One region of the Bradyrhizobium sp. NDS-1 genome, then DNA from elsewhere that is predicted to be linked to it. Evidence: riboswitches for the same ligand, from Rfam matches in the RefSeq annotation. Region 1 holds a riboswitch; the other holds the start of a gene.
The links. A riboswitch is a leader RNA that binds a small molecule or an ion and turns the genes downstream of it on or off. The one in region 1 is predicted to bind cobalamin.
Positions count from the first base shown of each region.

Region 2: linked by a shared signal. The riboswitch ahead of RX330_RS18750 (TonB-dependent receptor) and the one ahead of RX330_RS24950 (energy-coupling factor ABC transporter permease) in region 1 are both predicted to bind cobalamin.

Region 1 is NZ_CP136628.1:5,316,969-5,321,378, reverse strand. It holds gene RX330_RS24960 (cobyrinate a,c-diamide synthase) at 1-1,166, shown strand, start outside; gene cobA (uroporphyrinogen-III C-methyltransferase) at 1,163-1,894, shown strand; cobalamin riboswitch at 1,940-2,160, shown strand; gene RX330_RS24950 (energy-coupling factor ABC transporter permease) at 2,197-2,874, shown strand; gene cobF (precorrin-6A synthase (deacetylating)) at 2,915-3,664, shown strand; gene cobT (nicotinate-nucleotide--dimethylbenzimidazole phosphoribosyltransferase) at 3,675-4,410, shown strand, end outside.
Region 2 is NZ_CP136628.1:3,973,986-3,978,395, reverse strand. It holds gene RX330_RS18750 (TonB-dependent receptor) at 138-2,363, opposite strand; cobalamin riboswitch at 2,478-2,689, opposite strand; gene RX330_RS18745 (hypothetical protein) at 2,738-2,995, opposite strand; gene RX330_RS18740 (hypothetical protein) at 3,078-3,290, opposite strand; gene RX330_RS18735 (hypothetical protein) at 3,429-3,605, opposite strand; gene RX330_RS18730 (adenylate/guanylate cyclase domain-containing protein) at 3,710-4,410, opposite strand, start outside.

The sequences.
Region 1 (4,410 bases):
ACGCCGCCGCCACGGGGCGCGCTTCCGTCAACGTCGACAGTTGGGCGATGGACCGCGGAGGAATAGCGCATCTCGTCCGCCGCGGTGCGGACGCAGATATCGTCCTCGCCGAGGGGTCGATGGGCCTCTTCGACGGCGTCGCCGCGCGCGGTGTCTCCGGCACCGGTGCCACCGCGGATATCGCGGAGATGCTGGGCTGGCCGGTGGTGCTGGTGATCGATCCCTCGGGTCAGGCGCAGACCGCGGCGGCGATCGCCGCGGGCCTTCGCGATTATCGACCCGGCGTGAGACTCGCGGGCGTCGTGCTCAATCGTGTCGCCAGCCCGCGTCACGAAGATCTCGTACGGCGCGCGCTCAACGATGTGGGCATCGCCGTCTTCGGCGCACTGCCGCGTCATGCCGAGATCAGCCTGCCGAAGCGGCATCTCGGCCTCGTCCAGGCCGAAGAGCAGGCGGAGATCGGCAAGCTAATCGACGAGGCCGCGCGCTTCGTTGCCGAGCATGTCGATCTCGACGCGGTGCTGCGGTCGGCAGGTTCCTGGTCGCCGCCGCCTGCCGCGAACGGCCTGAATGTGACGCCGCCCGGCCAGCGCATTGCGCTCGCGCGCGATGCCGCGTTCTCCTTCGTCTATCCGCATATGCTGGAAGCCTGGCGCGCGGCGGGCGCCGAGATATTGCCGTTCTCGCCGCTGGCCGATGAAGCGCCTGACGCGAGCGCCGACGTCTGCTGGCTGCCCGGCGGCTATCCGGAGCTTCATGCCGGCAGGATTGCCGCCAACGCGAGCTTTCACGGTTCCTTGCGCGCCTTCGCCGAAACGCGGCCGGTGCATGGCGAATGCGGGGGCTATATGGTGCTGGGAACCGCATTGACCGATGCGGACGGTATCCGCCATGAGATGACAGGCCTGCTTGGCCTCGAGACGAGCTTTGCGAAACGCCGCATGCATCTGGGCTACCGCCTCGCCGAACTCGCCACACCGATGCCGGGCCATCGGGCCGGCGCGCGTCTGCGCGGCCACGAGTTTCACTACTCGACCATCATCGCCCAGCCCGACACGGCGCTGGCCGTCGTGCACGATGCAACGGGCGCTGTCATTGCCGAAACGGGCTCGCGGCGAGGGCAGGCCACCGGCACGTTCTTCCATCTGATCGCGGAGGACCGGTGAGCGGTTTTGTCTCCTTCATCTCCGCCGGCCCCGGCGATCCCGAACTGCTCACGCTCAAGGGCGCTGCGCGGCTGCGCGAGGCCGACGTCGTGCTCTACGACGATCTTGCCTCGGGCGCGATCCTCGATCTCGCCCGGCCCGGCGCCAATCTCGTCGCGGTCGGGAAGCGGGCCGGGCGACCCTCGACCAGGCAGCATCATGTCAACCGTCTCCTGGTCGACTATGCCGCAACAGGCGTGCGCGTGGCACGGCTCAAGTCGGGCGATGCCGGCATTTTCGGCCGGCTCGAAGAAGAGTTGGAGACGCTGCGCGAGGCGGGCATCGGCTATGAGATCATCCCCGGCGTCACCTCGGCCTGTGTGGCCGCCGCGCAAGCCGGCATTCCCCTGACCCGTCGCCACACCTCGCGGCGCGTACAGTTCGTAACCGGAGCCGACGTCACCGGCGAGCTGCCGCCCAATCTGAACTGGGCCGCGCTGGCCGACCCCGAAGCGACGACGGTTGTCTATATGGGCCGGCGCACCTTTCCGGCGCTTGCCGCAAAATTGATCGCGCACGGTCTCGCCGCGGATACGCCGGCGCTGTTTGCCGAATCCCTCGGCCGCTCCGACGAGCGGCTGGTCCGCACCACCATTGCCGAGCTTGCCGAGCAGCTTGCCCGCGGCGGCGCCGCCTCGACGGCCGCGGTAATCCTGTTCGGCGCGCTGGCGGGGGATCAACCGTCGTGACGGAAGCGGCCACCCTTCGCCCCTTGACGCAGGCTCGCCGAAAGGGGCACACAGGAGAGGCATGGTGCTCAACGCGGCGCAAAGCGCCGGAGCATAATCGGGAATGGGGGTGGGCGGACCAAGTTGCGGCGCCCAAAACCCCAGCCGCCCCCGCGACTGTAAGCGGTGAGGGACTTCGATCAGCCACTGGGCCGCAAGGCTCGGGAAGGCCGAAGAACCCCAGTGAACCGCGAGCCAGGAGACCGGCCCTGCACGTTTTGAGGCCAAGGCCGTCGGGTGTGACGGCAGGAAGGAATTGAGCCATGCATATCGAACCCGGACTGGTATCCGACGCCAAGCTCATGTTGAGTTACGCAACCGGCATCGCCGCAGGTGGCGTTGCCTTGAAGCTCGCGGCCGAGACCGTGCGCGAGCAGGGCGTCGTCTCGTTCGCCGTGCGGACGCTGGCCACGACGGCGCTCGTCTTCATCTTCTTCGAGATCCTGCCGCACTTCCCGGTCGGCGTCTCCGAAGTCCACTTCATTCTCGGCTCGACCTTGTTCTTGCTGTTCGGCCCTGCGCCTGCCGCCTTTGGCCTCGCCTTCGGCCTGCTGTTCCAGGGCATCTTCTTTGAGCCACCCGACCTGCCGCAATACGGCATGAACGTCACCACACTGCTGGTGCCGCTGTTCGCGATCCAGGCGATCGCCACGCGGATCATTCCGCGCAACACCGCCTATGTCGATCTCAAGTACCGGCAGGCGCTGGCGCTCTCGACGACCTACCAGGCCGGCGTGATCGCCTGGGTGGCGTTCTGGGCTCTCTATGGCTCCGGTTTTGCGATGAGCAACCTCGCGAGCATTGCGACGTTCGCGGCGTCCTACGCGCTCGTCATCGTGATCGAGCCGCTCGCCGATCTCGCCGTGCTGGCGCTGGCGAAGTCGCTGCGTGGGGTCACCGCGCCCGGCCTCGTTACCCCGCGCCTGCACAACGCGGCCTGAGAGATCAGCGAGGGGCGGTACGCCGCCCCTCGCGCTCGCGATGCTCACGCTCTCCCTGATAGGCATCGGCTGCGGCGATCCCGACCAGCTCACGCGCGCCGCGATCCGCGCCATCAACGCGGCCGATCTCGTCCTGATCCCGCGCAAGGGAACGGCGAAGTCCGATCTTGCCGATCTCCGTCGGACGATCTGCGCGGGCGTGCTCACAAGCGACAAGACTGAAATCGCCGAGTTCGATCTTCCCGTGCGCGACGCCGGTGAAACGGATTACCGCAAGGGCGTGGACGATTGGCACGATGCGGTGGCCGCGACCTGGTCGCGGACGATCGCAAGACACCTTGCAGGCGAGGGCAAGGTTGCGCTGCTGATCTGGGGCGATCCCTCGCTCTACGATTCCTCGCTGCGCATTGCGCGTCGGCTCAATCCGGCGCCTGACATCGAGGTCGTGCCCGGCATCACCTCGATCCAGGCGCTCTGCGCGGCACATGCGTTGCCGCTCAATGATATCGGCGAGCCTTTTCTGGTCACGACGGGACGGCGCCTGCGCGAAGGCGGCTGGCCGCGGGGTGTCGACACGGTGGTGGTGATGCTCGACGGCGACACGGCGTTTCAGTCGCTGGATCCGGCAGGCCTCCACATCTATTGGGGCGCCTATCTCGGCATGCCCGACCAGATCATCCTATCCGGCGCGCTGCCCGAGATCGGCCCGCGCATCGTCGCGGCGCGGCAGGACGCGCGCGCGCGGCACGGCTGGATCATGGACAGCTACATCCTCAAGCGCGCGGGTTAAGCGAGGCAGCATGCTCCCCGAATGGGTCTATCGACAGTGCCCCGACATCTCCGCGCTCCATCGCGAGGCGGCGATCGCGCGTCAGGCGCAACTCACAAAACCCACCGGTGCGCTCGGCCGGCTCGAGCAGCTTGCGATCGAGCTTGCCGGTCTGCAGGCCACGGAGCAGCCGCGCGCGGCGCGCGTGCCGATCATCGTCTTCGCCGGCGATCACGGCATCGTCGCGCAAGGCGTCTCGGCCTATCCGCAAGAAGTGACCATCGCGATGATGGCGAACTTTGCCGCCGGCGGCGCCGCGATCTCGGTGCTGGCGCAGGAGCTTGCTTCGAGCCTGGAGGTGGTCGACTGCGGGACGCTGGCGCCAGGCGAGATGGGCGGCATCATCACCGACAAGCCGCGCGGCGGCACCCGCGATTTCAGCGTCGAGGCCGCGCTCCAGCCTGAGGAGCTGGCGTTTGCTTTTGAAGCCGGCCGGCGCGCGGTTGCGCGTGCGGCGACCAATCAGCCCGATCTGCTGATCTTCGGCGAGATGGGGATCGGCAACACCACGGCGTCGGCGGCGATTGCGGCGGGCCTGCTCGGCGTGAGTGCCGGGGAGATTGCAGGCAGCGGCACCGGTGTCGATGCGGCCGGCCGCGCGCACAAGGCACGCGTGATCGATGCCGCGATCGCGCTGCATGGCGTTGCGGAGGAGTCGACCGACAAAGTCCTGTGCGCCGTCGGCGGCCTCGAGATCGCGGCGATCT
Region 2 (4,410 bases), 1.3 Mb from region 1:
GAGTGAGCCGGGATGCACGACACATACGCCGAAACCGAATTTCGGTAAAGTGGAATATTTTTGCGACGCTGGGTTGACAGAGGCCGACACAGGCGCGATCGTCCCATCACGCTCTGGTCCATTGACTGGCGTGCTGATCAGAAAGTTGCGCCGGCCTTGAGCAGATAGGTGCGGCCGGGCAGCGGATAAGCGCTGAAGCGGCCGTCCGTGAAGGTGCTTGCGATGGCGTAATCGTAGTAGAGCGCATTCAGCACATTGTTGACGCTGAGCGACCAGAAGTAGCGGTCAACCTGGCCGCTGAGCTTGAGGTCGATCGTGCCGTTGGCGGGAATCGGCTTCTGTGTGCCCGCCTGATCGTTGTCCATGCGCCGCTCGCTCCAGAACCGCGCGGTGGCGTCGAGCACCAAATAGTTCTGCCAGATGTTCCAGGTGACGCCCGCACTCGCGGTGTAGCGCGACACCAGCGGCACGTCATTGCCGGTCCAGATGCCTTCGCGGAAGACGGCGCGGGTATAGGCCATGCCGGAGCGCAGCAGCAGAGCGTCGTTGACGCGATAGGACAGGCTGGTCTCCGAGCCGTAGCGGCGGGTCGGATCGAGGTTGGTGTTGTAGAACAGCACCGGGTTGAAATGGACCTCGTTGGTGAGGTCCATCAGATAGAGGCTGCTCTGCAGCTGCAGTCCGCCGCCCTTGATGCGCAGGCCGCCCTCGATGTCCTGCGAGGTCTGGGTCTTGAGTTGAAACGTTTGCGGGATCGCAGCGAAGGTCAGGGGATCGAAGGACGGCCCTGAGGACAGGCGCTCGTCCACGTCGGGCGTGCGGAACGCGCGCGCGGCGCGGCCGAACAGCGAGACCACCTCATTGAGGCGATGCTCGGCCCCGAGATGCAGCGCATATTGGGTTTCATCGCTCTGGAGCGGGAGGGCGCCGATGTCGGCGTTGAACGGCGCCGCCGGGTCGAAATTGTCGCGCGCCGCAAGATTGATCGTCTGCACCCGCGCGCCATAGGAAATGTCGGTCGCAGGCGACACGCCCAATGTGTGCTGAAAATAGCCCGCAACCGTCTGCTGCCTGAGGTCGTAATTATGCCAGGGGGAGAGCCCCTGCCCGGCGCCGCGGTTCTGCTGAAAGCTCGCATCGTAATAGTCGATGCCGGTGAGGAGCTGCGATGGCATTCCGAGCAGCAGGCTCTTCACGCTGAGCCGCGGTGTGATCGACCACGTGGTCAGATGGGAATCGGCATAGGTCGACGTGAAGAAGCCCGGAACCGGCACCGGGCTGGAGAAGAACGCACTCTGCTGTTTCTTGTCGCGCACGCCGCCGTCGACGATGAGATCGACTCCGTTGACGAGGGTCTTGGTGAAGCCCGCGGTCGCGCTGAAGCCCTGCTGGTTGGCATAGTTGAACGGCGTGCTGGTCCCTCGCCGGTCGGTCGCGACCTCGTCGAGGCCGATCGATGGGTCGACGGTGCGCCCGCCCGGCAGCCGCAACTCCTGATGATCGCCCGTGACGGTGAGAAAAGCGGTCAGGCCCGGTGTCGCGTAATTGAGATTGCCGACGCCGTTCTGCTGGGAATAGCGATTATTGTCGCGGTAGCCATCGGTCCTGACGGCATTGCCATAGAACGAGGTCGACCACGGACCGGAATTGAGCGAGGTCGAGACGTTGCCGAGCCCCGTGTTGAACGAGCCGAAGCCGGCCTCGATGCGCGCGGTCACGGGCGGTCCGCCGACGCCGCTTTTGGTGACGATGTTGATCACGCCGCCGACCGCGTTGTCGCCATAGAGCACCGCTCCGGAATTGCCGCGCGTGATCTCGATACGCTCGATGGAATTGAGCGGGATGGTGGAAAGGTCCACCTGTGCCATGTCGACGTCGTTCAGCCGCCGTCCGTTGACCAGCACCAGCGTGTTGGCGGTTGCAAACGCGCCGAAGCCGCGCAGGTCCACGCCGGTCTTGGCACCGATCGGGCCGCCATAGAACGTCGTGATCTGGGCCCCCGGCGTCTGCGTCGCGATGATCTCGGCCAGCGTCTGCGACGGCGCGTGCGCGATATCCGCGGCCGTGACGACGGTCGTGGCAGCACCGACGATACCGCCGTTGCCGGCGACAGCCTCGACGGCCGAGCCGGCGCCATTGCCCGACGGCGCGACATCGGCCGTCGCGCGGGGCCTCGTCGCGCCGTCACCGGTCGCCCTGGCCCGCGTGCGGTTCTGGTCGTCGGGCTTGGTCACTTCAATCGGTGGCAGCTGCTCGGCAAGGACCTGCTGGGCGAAGGCCGGAGAGAGATCGAGCGAATGGAAGGCAACGGACGCGAACAGGCCAGCGCTGAGGCGCCCGGCGGCAGAGACAAGACGGGACACAATTGTAAACCTCGGTATGACGTCAGTGGCACGTCACAGCGAACGAGGTTTCACGGTGGAGCGATGGATTGCTCCGGTGAAGCCGATGTCTGCACTCCCCGACCGACATCTTCGCGTGTGACCACGGCTGACGGCAGGTCTCCTGGCTCGCGGGTCGTTACCTTACGTCGCCTTCCCAGGACCGAGTTCCCAGTGGCATAGGACGAAAGATTCACCGCTTACAGTTGCGGGGGCAGCCGTGGCGTTGAGACAATTCCCGTTGGGACAATCCCGCACCACATTCCCTTTTGATCTCCCTGAGGAGAACCGTCACCGATCAACTTACGTGTCGTTCCGCCGGGGAGTCAATCGACCGGTGGCCGTTGTCACCGCGCTCAGGTCCGCCCTCGCAAACGCTGGGCCTGTGCCCAGGCGGCAGCGACGTCGCGTGGCGGAACATCGACGCGCTTGATCGGAGTCAATTCGCCGGAGGCCGAGACGATCGCGGTTTCCTCGCGTCGGCAGCGCGTGCAGACAAAGCGGACCTCATGCGGGGACGCCCACCAGCTCGATCGCTTCACGTTGACCGCCATCGGCCAGGCATCGCAGTGCGAGCAGGACACCAGAAATCGACCGGGATCGAGCATACCCATTTCATCGGACTCCGCGTCCTTCCGCTTCTTCAATGATTAACCCAGGTGAATCGTTCCGGTGCCCAAGCACCGCCGGTTGCTCTCAGCGCGCGCCCTTGAGGGTGCAGGAGGTCGTGCACGTGACCGTGGTGCCGCGATCGCAGGATCTGCAGGCATTGACACACTGGTTCATGTCGCGGGGATTGTACGAGCTGTAGTTCCGCATCGGGCAGGCCGATGTCGAGCCGGTGATGTCCTGATCCTGATTGCAGGACGCCATCATGAGCGCAAATATGATCACGGCAACGAGGCGCATGTGATTGCCCTGTCGAGCATGGCAAATGACACTCGCGAGGCACGCTGCACTGCAGCGAACCCCGGCCTTCCCAGCACGAGCGATCGCTCGCTGCGTCAAGGATGCGCGCCAAACCTTAAGAACGGATTGCAGCCGGCCTCAGGCCGCGGCCTTGGTCGCGATCGCCTGCCGCATGTCCGTCGCCAACTGACGGTACTGCTCCGAAAGCTTCAGATAGAACTCGCGCTTGGTGCTGTCGGTCGCGAGCTTGGCAATCAGCTCGCATTCGGCGGTCAGCGTCTCGAACCGTTCCAGCCTGTCCTGAAGTTCCGTCATCGGCGTGTCCCCGTCAAACGCCTCAAGGACATCCAACCTAAGCCCGGGAAATAGGTCACGGCGAACATCGTTATCGAGTAGAAACAATTTTTCCGGGGCGGCAGCTATTTGCTGTCCAGCCGCCAGGCGCCGTCCCAGCCGGCGTCCGGCGGGCTCGCCTCGAACTGCGCGATGCGGCCGAGCATCGCGCGCGACGGTCCGTCGCCGGGGACGGCTTCGAGCGCCGCGTTGAAAGCAGCGCGCGCCTCCTCGAAGCGCCGGGCGCGATAGGCGGCGAGCGCTTCGGCATAGTGCATGCGCAGGCTGTCCTGTGCGCCGGTGAGCGCGCCCGCCCTCGCCATCACTTCGAAGATCGCCTGCGGCGCGCTCTGGCCGGCGACCGCGAGACGATCGATCTCGCGCAGTTCGAGCCGCGATCCGACCGCATCAGCGGTGGCCTGCGCGATCAGGATGCGGGTGCCGTAAACCTTGTTGACGGCCTCCAGCCGGGAAGCGAGGTTCACGGCATCCCCCATCACCGTAAAGCTCATCATCAATTCGGAACCGATGCTGCCGGTCAGGACCTCGCCGGTGGCGATGCCGACCCGCAAATCGCACGGCGCCGGCATGGCGCGGATGCCGAGCAGGTCGGGCAGCTGCTTCTGGAGCGCCGGCACCTGCTCGGTCATCTCGATGGCGGCGAGGCCCGCGAGCAACGCCTGCTCGTCGTCCTCGATGAAGGGCGGGCCCCAATAGGACATGATGGCATCGCCGATATATTTGTCGATGATGCCGCGATTGCCCCTGATGGGGGCGGACATCACCG